2 regions of the Exiguobacterium sp. E4787 genome follow, and region 2 is predicted to be linked to the other one. Evidence: predicted binding sites of a transcription regulator. Region 2 holds the regulator's gene; the other holds the start of a gene.
The links. Region 2 encodes Rex, which represses fermentation and respiration genes when NADH is low (regulators of the CRP and FNR family bind a similar motif). Its sites were predicted from a motif close to TTGTGAAATATTTCACAA; they were not measured.
Positions count from the first base shown of each region.

Region 1: the regulator Rex is predicted to act here: its motif matches at 4,557-4,574, upstream of adhE (bifunctional acetaldehyde-CoA/alcohol dehydrogenase).

Region 1 is NZ_JACSLY010000002.1:8,648-15,590, forward strand. It holds gene KNP80_RS02530 (alpha/beta hydrolase) at 1-389, opposite strand, end outside; gene KNP80_RS02535 (zinc-binding metallopeptidase family protein) at 493-1,512, opposite strand; gene adhE (bifunctional acetaldehyde-CoA/alcohol dehydrogenase) at 1,825-4,416, opposite strand; gene KNP80_RS02545 (MarR family winged helix-turn-helix transcriptional regulator) at 4,797-5,249, shown strand; gene KNP80_RS02550 (YebC/PmpR family DNA-binding transcriptional regulator) at 5,329-6,042, shown strand; gene KNP80_RS02555 (Na+/H+ antiporter family protein) at 6,188-6,943, shown strand, end outside.
Region 2 is NZ_JACSLY010000021.1:5,591-12,533, forward strand. It holds gene tsaB (tRNA (adenosine(37)-N6)-threonylcarbamoyltransferase complex dimerization subunit type 1 TsaB) at 1-207, shown strand, start outside; gene rimI (ribosomal protein S18-alanine N-acetyltransferase) at 200-661, shown strand; gene tsaD (tRNA (adenosine(37)-N6)-threonylcarbamoyltransferase complex transferase subunit TsaD) at 658-1,680, shown strand; gene KNP80_RS15245 (hypothetical protein) at 1,695-2,261, shown strand; gene KNP80_RS15250 (hypothetical protein) at 2,309-2,716, opposite strand; gene KNP80_RS15255 (ABC-F family ATP-binding cassette domain-containing protein) at 2,713-4,614, opposite strand; gene KNP80_RS15260 (redox-sensing transcriptional repressor Rex) at 4,764-5,420, shown strand; gene KNP80_RS15265 (twin-arginine translocase TatA/TatE family subunit) at 5,420-5,638, shown strand; gene tatC (twin-arginine translocase subunit TatC) at 5,641-6,429, shown strand; gene KNP80_RS15275 (hypothetical protein) at 6,554-6,847, shown strand.

The sequences.
Region 1 (6,943 bases), on a different contig from region 2:
GCCGCGTTCGTCTCGAGCTGGACCGCCGGGGCAATCACTGCCCCTTCGCTGTGACCAAGCACATACATGTCACTTGCGTCCGGCTCCTGTTTGATGGCGTTGACGACGGTGATCGCATCTGTAACCAAATCGTGCAGCCCGACTTTATTGAAATCACCGTCCGATTCACCGATGCCTTGTTTATCATAGCGGTAGACGTTGACACCCATCTCAAAGAGCGCCTCGGCCAGCTTTTTATATGTGCCGAATTGGGATGGTCCAAGATTGCCGTCCCGGTCGCTCGGCCCACTCCCGCTGAGCAGGACGACCGTCTTACGGGGTTCGCCGTGGGTCATCCACGTACCGACCAGTTGTCCATAATTCGTTGTCACGTTCAGTTGTCGTTCCATTGTATCGCCTCCCCTTTCATCATACCGAAGTATTTAAGAGAGGACGAGTGTTTATCCGTAAAGAAAAGACGTTCTTATTAGGAACGTCTCGGGGAAAATCGTTTCATTGAGTAATCAGCCACTGCTTCAACCATTCAACTTGCTCTTCCATCACTTCATTGGATAGACGATCTAGATTATCGTATTCAGTATGCAATTCATAAACCGCCAACCGCGAATCGCTCAGGACGGCTAGAGGTAAGTCAGTTTCTCCGTAGCTGTCCAGACTTGAACTGCCTAATATCGTCACATCAAGTGCGTCGAACGGTTCTGTCTCTAAAAAGGAGTGGCGTTTCATCCCAATCGTTCGAATGTAAAGTGGGTCGTCCCCCGTTCCCATGGCATCTAACTGCAGAATCGTCTTCAACGATGGTTGACGCTCTTTCAATTGAGCGAGATAGTCATCACTTGCCTCTTCTCCAAACCCACTACCATTTAAAAAAACGTAGCGGATTGTGGCATCGGTTTTCACACCGTCCCTCTTTTCTAATAAATGATAAAGGACGGAAGACCCACTAACGCTTGATAGGACATGATCCCCTTTCCACGAAGCGTCAAGGCGAGACATGATGACAATTTCTTCATCCCCTTCCCCTTGTTGTACATACTCTATATACGGTATTTCTTCGAGGTACGGTTCGATGACAATCATTTCGCCATCACGAAAAGCTTTGGCCGCCTCTCCATCGACTCCGGTACCCCCAATCGGTAATGTATAGGAAACAATCACGAAGCCGCTCTCATCCGGTTCATTTGGATGCGGTGTAATGACGTAACCGGCTGCCCCTGTTTCAGCGAGTTTACCTAAGTAACGGTTGCCCGCTTCATCATTATCGATGACCCCGTAATAATCTGACGTATAGGCCGTATGCGACTTTTCGAGAGAAGTGTCTGTCATCGGCAACACGATCACTTTGCCTTCTACTTGTTCGATGGGGTCATCCCAGTTCATATGTAAAAGTTCACCTTCGATCTCCTGTTCGAGCGCCATGCTCGAGTATCCTTCAAAATAATCGTCGCCTAGATAAATGTCCGTCCAATAAGTAGAGCGCTGGACGTAATGGACGATACTCTTCGCACTCACTTCTAGCTCTGTACCAAATGTGTCAAAAACTCAAAACTATCGTAACTATCTGCATCTCGATCTTGTGACGCAAAATATTCAGCCATCTCATAAGGACTTGTTGATGAGAGCGGATTGAAATAAAGAAAAACGGTAAATAGTGCCGACAGTAAGCTGTACATAATTGTCATCTGCGTATCTCCATGAAAAAAAACTCATCAATAAATGGTTGTATTATCCTATTATATTAAGTTATCTGACAATTGTATATTTCTTTTTCACAAAAAACGGCCTCCCTCTGAATGAGGGAAACCGTTTTGATCGGTGCAAGACTTATACACCTTCGTATGCAGCGTACATGATCTCTTTCAATTCTTCGACGAGCGGCATTTTCGGATTGGCCGTCGTACATTGGTCTTCGAACGCGTCGACTGCCATCTTGTCGACTTTCGCGTCGAGCTCCGCTTTCTTGATGCCTTGGGCTTTGAACGAGAGTTTGATGTTCAAGCGCTGACCGAGCTCGATGACAGCTTGAATGAGTGACTCGACGCCTTCCTCAGTCGTGCTGGCTGGAAGTCCGAGGTAGCGCGCGATTTCTGCGTAACGCTCGTCGGCGATGAATGACTCATATTTCGGGAACGCCGCGAGTTTCGATGGGCGTGTCGCATTGTAGCGGATGACGTGCGGCATGAGGATCGCGTTCGTCCGTCCGTGTGGGACGTGGAACTCGCCACCGATTTTGTGTGCGATCGAGTGGTTGATACCGAGGAACGCGTTCGCGAACGCCATACCAGCCATTGTCGATGCGTTGTGGACTTTCTGACGCGCTTCGGCGTCACTTCCGTTCTCATACGCTTTCGGGAGGTAATCGAAGATCATCTTCATCGAACGAAGCGCGAGTCCGTCTGTATAATCGTTAGCCATGACTGAGACGTACGCTTCGATGGCGTGTGTCAACACGTCCATTCCTGTATCGGCCGTGATTGATGCTGGGACCGTCATGACGAACTCAGGGTCGACGATGGCGACGTCCGGTGTGATCGCGTAGTCAGCGATCGGGTATTTGACGTTGCGTTTCTTATCCGTGATGACCGTGAAGGGTGTCACTTCAGAACCCGTGCCTGATGTTGTCGGGATGGCGACGAACATCGACTTGTTACCGAGCGTCGGGAACTTGTACGTCCGCTTGCGGATATCCATGAATTTTTGGCGAAGGTTCGAGAACTTCTCTTCTGGGCGTTCGTAGAAGAGCCACATGCCTTTCGCGGCATCCATTGGTGATCCACCGCCGAGTGCGATAATCATATCTGGTTGGAAGTGACGCATCGCTTCGGCACCGCGCATGACCGTCTCAACTGACGGGTCTGGCTCGACTTGGTCGAAGATGCGGTACTCGATGCCAGCAGGCAAGTTTTTGACGACTTTATCGGCAAATCCGAGTTTGACCATCATTTCATCCGTGACGATCATCGCCCGTTTTTTCGATGTGAGCGATTGAAGGTACTGGACTGAGTTTTTCTCAAAGTAAATCTTTTCAGGGACTTTAAACCACTGCATATTCACGCGACGTCTCGCCACCTTTTTCACGTTGAGTAGATGTTTCGCCGTCACGTTCTCAGAGACGGAGTTTTTACCGTACGACCCACAACCGAGTGTGAGTGATGGTGTCATTTCGTTATAGAGGTCACCGATACCACCGTGTGCCGTTGGCGAGTTGACGATGATGCGGCAAGCTTTCATCCGGAGTCCGAAGGCGAGGATGGCGTCGTCGTCAGTCGAGTGGATCGCTGCCGTATGTCCGAGACCACCGATTTCAAGCATCTTCTCAGCGATAGCAAATCCTTCTTCACGCGATTGGACTTTATAAGCACCGAGCACCGGGCTGAGTTTCTCGTGTGAGAGCAACTCTGTCGCACCGACCGTCTCGAGTTCGGCGATCAAGATTTTTGTATCGGCCGGGACTGTGAGTCCAGCTCGTTCGGCGATCCAGGCTGCCGGCTTCCCGACGATTTCCGGGTTGACCGCACAAGAGTCTGTTTTGATAACGAGTGTCTCGAGTTTCGCTTTCTCTTCTGGTGAGCAGAAGTAGCAACCGAGCGCCGTCATTTCCGCTTTCACTTCTTCATACACTTCTTGGTCGACGATAATTGCTTGTTCAGATGCACAGATCATGCCGTTATCGAACGTTTTCGACAAGATGACGTCCGAGATGGCACGTTTCACTTTTGCTGTTTTGTCGATGTAGGCCGGAACGTTACCAGGACCGACGCCAAGGGCTGGTTTACCAGTCGAGTAGGCTGATTTGACCATCGCCGCTCCACCAGTTGCGAGGACCATGGCAACACCTGGGTGGTTCATGAGCGCTTTCGTCGCGTCGAGTGACGGTTTTTCGACCCATTGAATCAAGTGTTCCGGAGCTCCCGCTTCGATGGCTGCGTCACGAAGGATCCGTGCCGCTTCACTTGAACACTGTTGTGCCGACGGGTGGAAACCGAAGATGATCGGGTTACGTGTTTTGATGGCGATGATTGCTTTGAACATCGTCGTTGATGTCGGGTTCGTGACCGGTGTGACCCCGGCGACGACTCCGACTGGTTCCGCGATGTACGTGATACCGTTTTGCTCATCGTCCTCGATGACGCCGACCGTCTTCTCGCCACGGAGTGAGTTATAAATATATTCTGTCGCAAAGATGTTTTTGATCATTTTATCTTCAAACACACCGCGACCGGTTTCTTCATATGCATGTTTCGCGAGGGCGACGTGTTGTTCGAGACCTGCGAGCGCCATCGCTTGAACGATTGCATCGATTTTCTCTTGGTCGAACGTCATCAATGTCTCGAGCGCCGTGTGGGCTCTAGTGACGAGCGTGTCGACCATCTGTTCTGCTGATGTTTCTACTACTGCTTTCTCTTTAACTGCCATGTTGGTTTCCTCCTCATGAATGAGAGCTTATACTGTTGACTTGATGGAGAGCACGGGGCAATCAATTGGTTCGAGAAGAGTTTGTGCTTTCCTTCACATTCATAGAATACAACGTTTCTCGCATTTTGTGCGTGACAACAATGTGAACTCTTTCACAATATTTTTCAGGGGAATGAGGATAGGGCTTGCTTTTTCATATGTCGCTCAGTAAAATCGAATGCGTTTTCATGAAAATAAAGCAGATGCGATATGAAAACGCTTACATACGTTGTGTCCATGATGGGGCGAATGCGCTGTGCAAAATGTCACGGGATGAGGATTGGTCGTCCAGCCTGCGCTCGGTCGTGTATAATGAAGAAAGAACCTAATTAGGAAGTGACATGATTATGCCGAGACAAGACGCATCCGATCAGTTCGTGAAACTGATCCCATTTATTCGCCGGAAGTTGTTACGTCGTTCCGACCTTCCGCAAATCCCAAACTTAAACTTTTCCCACTTTCATCTCCTCATGTTGATTGAAGATGAAGGCGCGGTCACGAACGGACACATCAGTGAGACGTTATCGATTGCCCCGCCGAACGTGACGCCGCTCATCACGAAGCTCGTCGATGAGGGCTACATCACCCGCGTCCCGGACGAACGCGATCGCCGCGTCATCTGGAATCAACTGACCGAAAAGGGCGAACTCGTCCTCCGCGAGCGTCGCGATTCGTTCCGTCGCCTGTTCGAGGACCGTCTCGCGTTTCTGAACGAGGAAGAGACGGACCGCCTGATCGACAGTTTGAAGACGTTGACGGAGATCGTCGAGAAGATGGATAAAAGCGAGGGATGATTTTTGCTCGTCAACATCCACGTCTTCTTATATAATCGAGGATGAATCAATCGAACAATGGAAAGAGAGATGACATGTAATGGGTCGTAAATGGAACAACATTAAAGAGAAAAAGGCGTCAAAAGACGCCAATACGAGTCGCATCTATGCGAAGTTCGGCCGTGAAATCTACGTAGTCGCCCGTCAAGGGGAACCAGATCCAGAATCAAACCAAGCACTCAAGTTCGTCGTCGAACGAGCGAAAACGTACAACGTCCCGCGCGCAATCATCGACCGTGCTATCGACAAAGCGAAGGGCGGCGACGAAGAGAACTTCGACGAGCTCCGCTATGAAGGATTCGGACCGAACGGCTCGATGCTCATCGTCGACACGCTCACGAACAACGTCAACCGGACGGCGTCTGAAGTCCGCGCCGCTTTCGGTAAAAACGGCGGCAACATGGGTGTCAGCGGGTCGGTCGCTTACATGTTCGACGCGACGGCCGTCATCGGTGTCAACGGCATGTCTGCCGACGATGTACTCGAACTCATGATGGAGCACGACCTCGACGTCCGTGATGTCATCGAAGAAGATGAGACGGTGATCGTCTATGCGGAACCAGAAGCGTTCCATGCCGTCCAGACTGCCTTCAAAGCAGCAGGCATCGAGACGTTTGAAGTCGCCGAGTTGACGATGCTGCCCCAAAACGAGATTACCCTCGACGACGAGTCGAAAGAACAGTTTGAAAAATTACTCGACGTCCTCGAAGACCTCGAAGACGTGCGCCAGGTATACCATAACGTTGAAGGATGACGAACGAGCGATAACTTTTCGGAGTTATCGCTTTTTTTGAACAATCGATTTGACAACCCGAAACACGTATGTTAAATTTCAAAAGTCTTTATCATATTAAAGTGATAACAAGAGAAAGAGTTTTGAATGAAAGGTGTTGGAAATGATGAATGCTGTCTTATTAGCTGTTATCGTATTATTCGCGCTCGCGATCAGTCGCGTGCACATCGTCTTGTCACTCATCCTTGCCGCCGTCGTCGGTGGTCTAGTCGGAGGTCTCGGATTCAATGAGACGTTGACCGCCTTCAGTGACGGGCTCGGCGGAGGTGCGACAATCGCCCTCAGTTACGCGTTGCTCGGCGCCTTCGCCGTCGGTCTATCAAAAACTGGACTCCCAGACATCCTGGCTGAAAAGTTAATCAGCATGTCAGGACGCGACGTCACTGGCAAAAGTGTGACACGGGTCAAGGCGCTATTGCTATCGTTCTTATTACTTCTAGCGATAAGTTCACAAAACGCGCTACCGATTCACATCGCGTTCATCCCGATCGTCATCCCGCCGCTCCTCGTGCTGTTTAACGAGTTGAAGCTCGACCGCCGGCTCGTGGCGACGATTCTCACATTCGGTCTCGTCACCCCGTACATGTTACTCCCGGTCGGATTCGGTGGCATTTACTTGAACGAGATTTTGCTGCCGAACGTGGAAACGAACGGCATGACCGTCGGTGATGTCAACATCGTCAGCATCATGGCCATCCCGGCGCTCGGAATGCTCGTCGGTCTCATCACTGCCTTCTTCCACTATCGGAAGCCGCGTTCGTATGAGACGATTCAACTCGGACCAAGCGACTATGAGGTCCGGACGTTGAGCCCGCTCAAGATTTGGCTCACGGCCGCTGTCATCCTCGTCGTGCTCGTCGTA
Region 2 (6,943 bases):
TTTGTCGTCGTCGGTGACGTCGAGCCGTTCCGTGACGCGCTCGCGTCTTACGACTATACAGAAGCCCCGGCTGCTCACAGCTATGGACGTGCGAGCGATCTCGTCGCCTTAGGTGACGTGACGGACGATGTCCATGCGTTTGAACCTGAGTATCTCCGCCTCGCTGAAGCGGAAGCGAAATGGCTCGAGGGACAAAACAATGGCTGACATTAAAATTCGCCGTATGAATTGGCTCGACGTCGAGGAAGTGACCAAAGTCGAAGAAGCGTCCTTCGCCATCCCATGGACGAAAGAAGCGTTCATGAACGAGATGCTCAAGAATGAGCAGGCCGTCTATTTTGTCGCCGTCCATGAACGTCGCGTCGTCGGATTCGTCGGCGTCTGGCAAATCGTGGACGAAGGACATATTACGAACATTGCCGTCCTACCGGAATATCGCGGGCAAGGCATCGGCAATCTGCTATTGACGCAACTCGTTGAATTTGCTCGCTCGAAGTCACTGGCGGCGCTCACGCTCGAAGTGCGCGTCTCGAATATCGGTGCCCAAAAGCTGTATGAACAGTTCGGTTTCGAAAACGCCGGTCGCCGGAAACGGTATTATCAAGACAATAATGAAGACGCCTATATCTACTGGGCGAAGTTAGGAAGTGAAACAGAATGAACACATCGCTCATTCTCGCGATTGAGTCGAGCTGTGATGAGACGTCAGTCGCGCTAGTGCGTGACGGCAAGACACTTTTATCGAACGTCGTCTCGTCGCAGATTGAAAGTCATAAACGGTTCGGTGGGGTCGTGCCCGAGGTCGCCTCGCGCCACCACGTCGAACGAATCACGTACGTCATCGACGACGCCCTCAGTGAAGCCGGCGTGACGATGCAAGACGTCGACGCCGTCGCGGTCACGCAAGGACCAGGTCTCGTCGGGGCGCTGCTCGTCGGCATCAGTGCGGCTAAGGCACTCGCATTCGCCCATAGTAAACCGCTCATCGGCGTCCACCATATCGCCGGACATATTTACGCGAACGAACTCGTTGAAGAGATGGAGTTCCCACTCGTCTGTCTCGTCGTTTCAGGAGGACATACGGAGCTCGTCTATATGCCCGAGCACGGTGTGTTTGAAGTCATCGGTGAGACGCGTGACGATGCGGCCGGAGAAGCGTACGACAAAGTCGCACGGACGCTCAGCCTGCCTTACCCGGGTGGCCCGGCCATCGACCGTCTCGCGGCTAACGGGGAAGACACGTATAAGTTCCCACGGGTCCGGCTCGAAGCAGGAAGTTTTGACTTCAGTTTCAGCGGGCTCAAGTCGTCAGTCATCAATGCCGTCCATAACGCCGAACAGCGTGGGGAGACGGTCATCCCAGAAAACTTGGCGGCCAGTTTCCAAGCGAGCGTTGTCGAAGTGCTCGTCGAGAAAGCGATTCGTGCCGTAAACGAAAAAGGCGCGAAACAACTTCTCGTCGCAGGTGGCGTTGCGGCCAATCGTGGACTCCGTGCTGCGCTTCAAGAAGCGACGGACCGCGAAGGCATCCGCCTCGTCATCCCACCACTTGATCTATGCGGAGACAACGCCGGTATGATTGGGGTGGCGGCACACCACGCGTATGTGCGCGGAAAGCGCGATACACTGGCGATGAATGCGGTTCCTGGGTTATCCTTAGAAGAGAGCATGACAGTCTAGGGGGAAATAGAGACATGACGAAACGCATCATCATTGGAGGTCTGGTCGTACTGCTCGTCGTCGCGACGTTTTTGCAAGTACGAGAGATTATCCGCGCTTATAATATCGCTTATCAAGAAGAAATCGTACCGGAAGCGACACGCGTCCGGTCGCTCACGGGAGCGGAATCAATCGAAGGCATCGGCCGGGTCACAGGTGAGAACACGCTCGTCGAGACGTTGTACGGTTATAAGAGCCTAGACGATCAGGACATCGAGAGTGTCATCGTCGTCGACCGCAATCTCGGCGTCCAACCGAAAGCGAGCGACGCGTATTATGAGATTGGCCCGGGCCGGGAAGCGACCGAAGAGGAAGCGGCCAAGTTCGAGGATATCGTCAACGAGTTTGACGAAGAGCAACTGTTCGCGCAAGTCATCTCGACGCATGAGGCGAAGTATGTGACGAACCGTGAGGAGGCGCTCACGTTCTATAAAGTGTTCGTCCGTGACGTCGATACGAACGAGTACGTGTTCTTTATCACGGAAGACGGGCTCAAGCTCGACTTCCATACCCGCGGGTTCCAACCGCTACGTTATTTCTAACTGTTAAAAGGGAAGCCGGTCTCCAACTTGGAGACGGCTTCCCTTTTTTATACGTCCGGATGATGTTTGTTCTGTTTGTGCCACATATTCACCCAACTCACGATGAAGACGAGCAGGGCGAGCAGCCACATGAGGAGCGTTGACTGATAGAAGTGTCCCCACACTGAGCCTGGGGTGTAAAAGCTGTGCACGGTCACATCGACCGGCCAGACGACGAGGCGGATGAACAGCGTGCTCATGAGCAGGCCGCTCAACAAGCTGATCACAATCCCGCTCCACGTCTGGATGATGAAGCCGATGACGACCGGCAAGAAATAAAACAGGAACGACGGGACGACCGTCGGCTCCCCACGAATCAGTTCGGATACGAATTCCGTCCCCGTCGGCACGATATAGGCGAGACCGGTCAGGAAAGCATGCATCCATTCGATTCGCATCGCACGGAATCGCATCATGAATGGAGCTCCTCCCATTCTGCATACAGTGCCGTGATCGATTCTTTCGTCGCATCGGACTCGGTCGACAGTTCCTGCGCCCGAGCGAAGTCGTTGAAGACGTCCGGTTCACACAAGAGCTGCTCGATTTCCTCGAGACGGGCCTCGTGTTGTTCGATGGTGAGCTCGATTTCCTCGATCCGTTGTTTCATCCGGCGTTCCTCACGTTGCTGTTCCTTGTCGGCGCGCTGCTTCTTGACGATGACTTGTTTCGTCTCTTCGCGGGCGAGTCGGGCCAGGTCTTCGAGTTCTTCTTTCTTCTCGACGTAATATGAATAATCGCCGAGATACTCGTCGATGCCGTTCGGCGTGATCTCTAAGACGCGCGTCGCGAGCCGATCGATGAAGTAGCGGTCGTGCGACACGAACAGAATTGTGCCCGGATAGTCGACGAGGGCGTTCTCGAGAATCATCTTCGAATCGAGGTCCAAGTGGTTCGTCGGCTCATCCAAGATGAGCAAGTTCGGTTGCTCGAGCTTTAGTTTCGCGAGCGTCAAGCGGGCCCGTTCACCACCCGACAGTTCATGGACACGTTTCATGACATCGTCACCGCTGAACAGGAACTGTCCAAGCAGACTCCGCACTTCTTGTTCGCGCATGAGCGGCCAGTCGTTCCAAATCTCGTCGATGACACGGTTGGCGTCCGACAAGTTCTGTTGCTCCTGGTCGTAGTAGCCAATCTCGACGCCGGTGCCGTAGCGGATGTCACCGGTAAGGGGCGGCTGTTGTTTCGTCAACACTTTCAGGAGCGTTGATTTGCCGACTCCGTTCGGGCCGACGAGGGCGACCGATTCGCCGCGCTGCAATTGGAAGCGGAGATTTTGGGCGATCGGTTCTTCATAGCCGATGGCGAGGTCGCTGCCGCTCAATACGTCGTTCCCGCTTTGACGTTTGATTGAGAACGAGAGGACGGCGCTGCGCTCATCACCGTCCGGCGCTTCCATCCGGTCGACTTTCTCGAGCCGTTTACGGACACTCTGGGCCCGCTTCGTCGTTGTCGCCCGGGCGATGTTACGCTGAATGAAATCCTGCATCTTGGCAATCTCTTCTTGTTGCGACTCGAACTGTTTCTTCTCTTGCTCGTAAATGGCAGCCTTCTGTTCAAGGTACTTCGTGTAGTTGCCGACGAAGCGACGGCTCCGGTGGCGCGACAACTCATAGACGACCGAGACGACGCGGTCGAGGAAGTAGCGGTCGTGGGAGACGATGAGGACGGCGCCTTTATAGCCGCTCAAATACTTCTCGAGCCAACCGAGCGTCTCGATGTCCAAGTGGTTCGTCGGCTCATCCAAGATGAGCAGGTCTGGACTCTGGAGCAGCATCTTCGCGAGGGCGAGGCGTGTCCGTTGTCCGCCGGAGAGCGTATCGATGCGGCGTTCGAAGTCGTCCGGATAGAACCGCATCCCGTGAAGGACAGAGCGGATCGTCGCCTCATATTGATAGCCGCCACGGTCTTTAAACGTATGCTGTTCTTCATCGTAAGACGACAAGAGGCGCTCATAGGCGGCCGGGTCGTTCAAGATGCGCTCGGAACCCATGTCTTGCTCCATGCGGCGCAGCGTCTTTTCTTGTTCGATTAAATCGGTGAAGACAGTCAACATTTCGTTCCACATCGTCTCGTTCGACTCTAACCCTGAATCTTGGGCCAGGTAGCCGATGGTGACGTCTTTCGGCTTCATGATATCGCCCGAGTCGTAGTTGTATTCCCCGGCGATGACTTTGAGCAGTGTCGACTTGCCGGCACCGTTACGGCCGACGAGCGCGACGCGTTCGCCTTCTTGAATCTCGAGTTTGACGTTCTCTAAAATCGGCTCGACGCCGAATGATTTCGATAAGTTATTGACTTGCAGTAGGATCAAGTGAAAAAACCCCTTTCTCTCTATTTAGTATACTTTATTTCTTCCCCTTTTCAGGTATATTCATTGAGTGGTCATGTGAATTCGTTTACAATCAAGGTGTATGAAATTAGATTCGTTTGAAACGCGTCGTAAAAAGGAGGCTCTTTCCGTTGAGTCAAAACGAACCAAAGATTCCGCAAGCGACAGCCAAACGGTTGCCACTATACTATCGGTTTATCCAAAGCCTACATTCATCAGGAAAACAGCGTGTCTCTTCTGCTGAACTGAGCGAGGCGGTCAAGGTCGATTCGGCCACGATTCGTCGCGATTTCTCGTACTTCGGTGCGCTCGGGAAAAAGGGATATGGCTATAACGTACAGTATCTGTTAGACTTTTTCCGTAAGACACTGAATCAGGACGAGATTACGAACGTCGCCTTAGTCGGGGTTGGTCATCTTGGGACAGCTTTCGTCAACTACAACTTCCTTAAAAACAATAACACACATATCGTCGTCGGGTTCGACGCAGACGAGACAAAAGTCGGCACGACGATGTCCGGTGTCCCGATTCATCACGTGGATGAGATGGAACAGATCATGAAACAAAACAAGATTGATGTCGCCATCTTAACGGTGCCGTCTACCTATGCGCAGCCTGTCGCGGATGACTTGGTCCGCTTCGGCATCAAAGGCATCTTGAACTTCACACCGGCCAGGCTTACTGTGCCGGACACGGTCCGCGTCCATCATATCGACTTGTCGATCGAACTCCAGTCGCTCATTTACTTTATGCAACACTATCCATCTGCTGAGGGGGTCCATCAATAATGGAATTACTATCATCGTTGCTCGTCGTCGGTATTCCTGGGGGAGCGAGTATCTTCATTATCGCCATCGTCGCGCTCATCATCTTCGGGCCGAAGAAATTGCCTGAATTCGGACGCGCCGCCGGACAAACGCTCCGTGAGTTCAAAAATGCCACAAACGGCATGATGAACGAACATGACGAGAAAGATAAGAAAGAACTTGAGAAGAAAGAGCAGTAATCATGAATCATCAACCTGATCAAGAGCGGGCGCTGTCCGATCACTTGACAGAGCTGCGGAGACGACTGATGCTGTCGGCATTTGTCGTCTTTGCCTTCTTTTTGATCGCTTTGCCGAGTGTCAAATACGTGCTCGCCTATCTGCAGGCGGACCTCGTCGAACGAGGGCTCGAACTGAACGCCTTTGGGGTCGCGGACCCGCTCATGATTTACTTGAACTTGGCGCTCGTCATCGGGCTCGTCGCGTCCGGTCCGTTTCTACTGTATCAACTGTGGGCGTTCGTCGCACCTGGTCTGCACCCGAATGAGCGGAAAGCGACGCTCGCGTATATCCCGATCATCTTCATCTTGTTCTTGATCGGTCTCGCGTTCGCCTACTATTGGTTGTTCCCGCTCGTCCTCGATATCTCGACGGACCTCGGGCAAGACCTTGGGCTGACGCAAATCATCGGGGCGTCGAACTACTTCACGTTCTTGCTGCAACTGACCATTCCATTCGGACTGTTGTTCCAGTTGCCGGTCGTGACGATGTTCTTGACGCGCATCGGTGTCGTGACACCGTACTTCCTCTCAAAAATCAGGAAGTACGCCTACTTCGCCTTATTCGTCATCGCGGCCTTCATCACGCCGCCGGATTTGACGTCGCACCTCATGGTGTCACTGCCTCTCTTTTTCTTGTATGAGATCAGTTTATCGATTTCACGCATCACGTACCGGGGCGTGCTCCGACGTGAGAAAGAGGCGATGGTGAAAGAGCAAGTCGATTTGATGAAACAAATGAATGAGAAGTAAGCATCGTTCTTTAATGGGACGATGCTTTTTTTATGATTGGAAATAAATGTTTTTAACAACAAGATAAACACTGGACCCACGTGATACGATAAAACTACTTAAACATCAGTCAGGGGGAGAAGCGATGGCTTGGGAGTACTACGGGGATGAACTCATCATCATCGGCGTGTTGACGACAATGTTGCTGATTGCCGGACTGAACTTTTTGAAATCGCGATTCAGGCGAAGCCTCGTCTTCTCGTTGATGTTGCTCCTCGCGGGATACGTATCGTGTATCATCGGACTCGTCTGCGTCCGTGGTTGGGACGCGCTGGGGTGGATTTTTATTGGCTTCAGTCTGTACGTGATCGGCCTCCTCACCTATATCGGCGTCGTCACTTACCACTGGTTTAAAGCAAGACGCACGACCCATTCATGAATGAACCGTTCCGGTTGCGGAGCGGTTTTTTTGTTGTCACACCAGCCGTTCAAACTTTAGACATAATTACGTGAAAAAGTGAGCAAAGGGATTGTC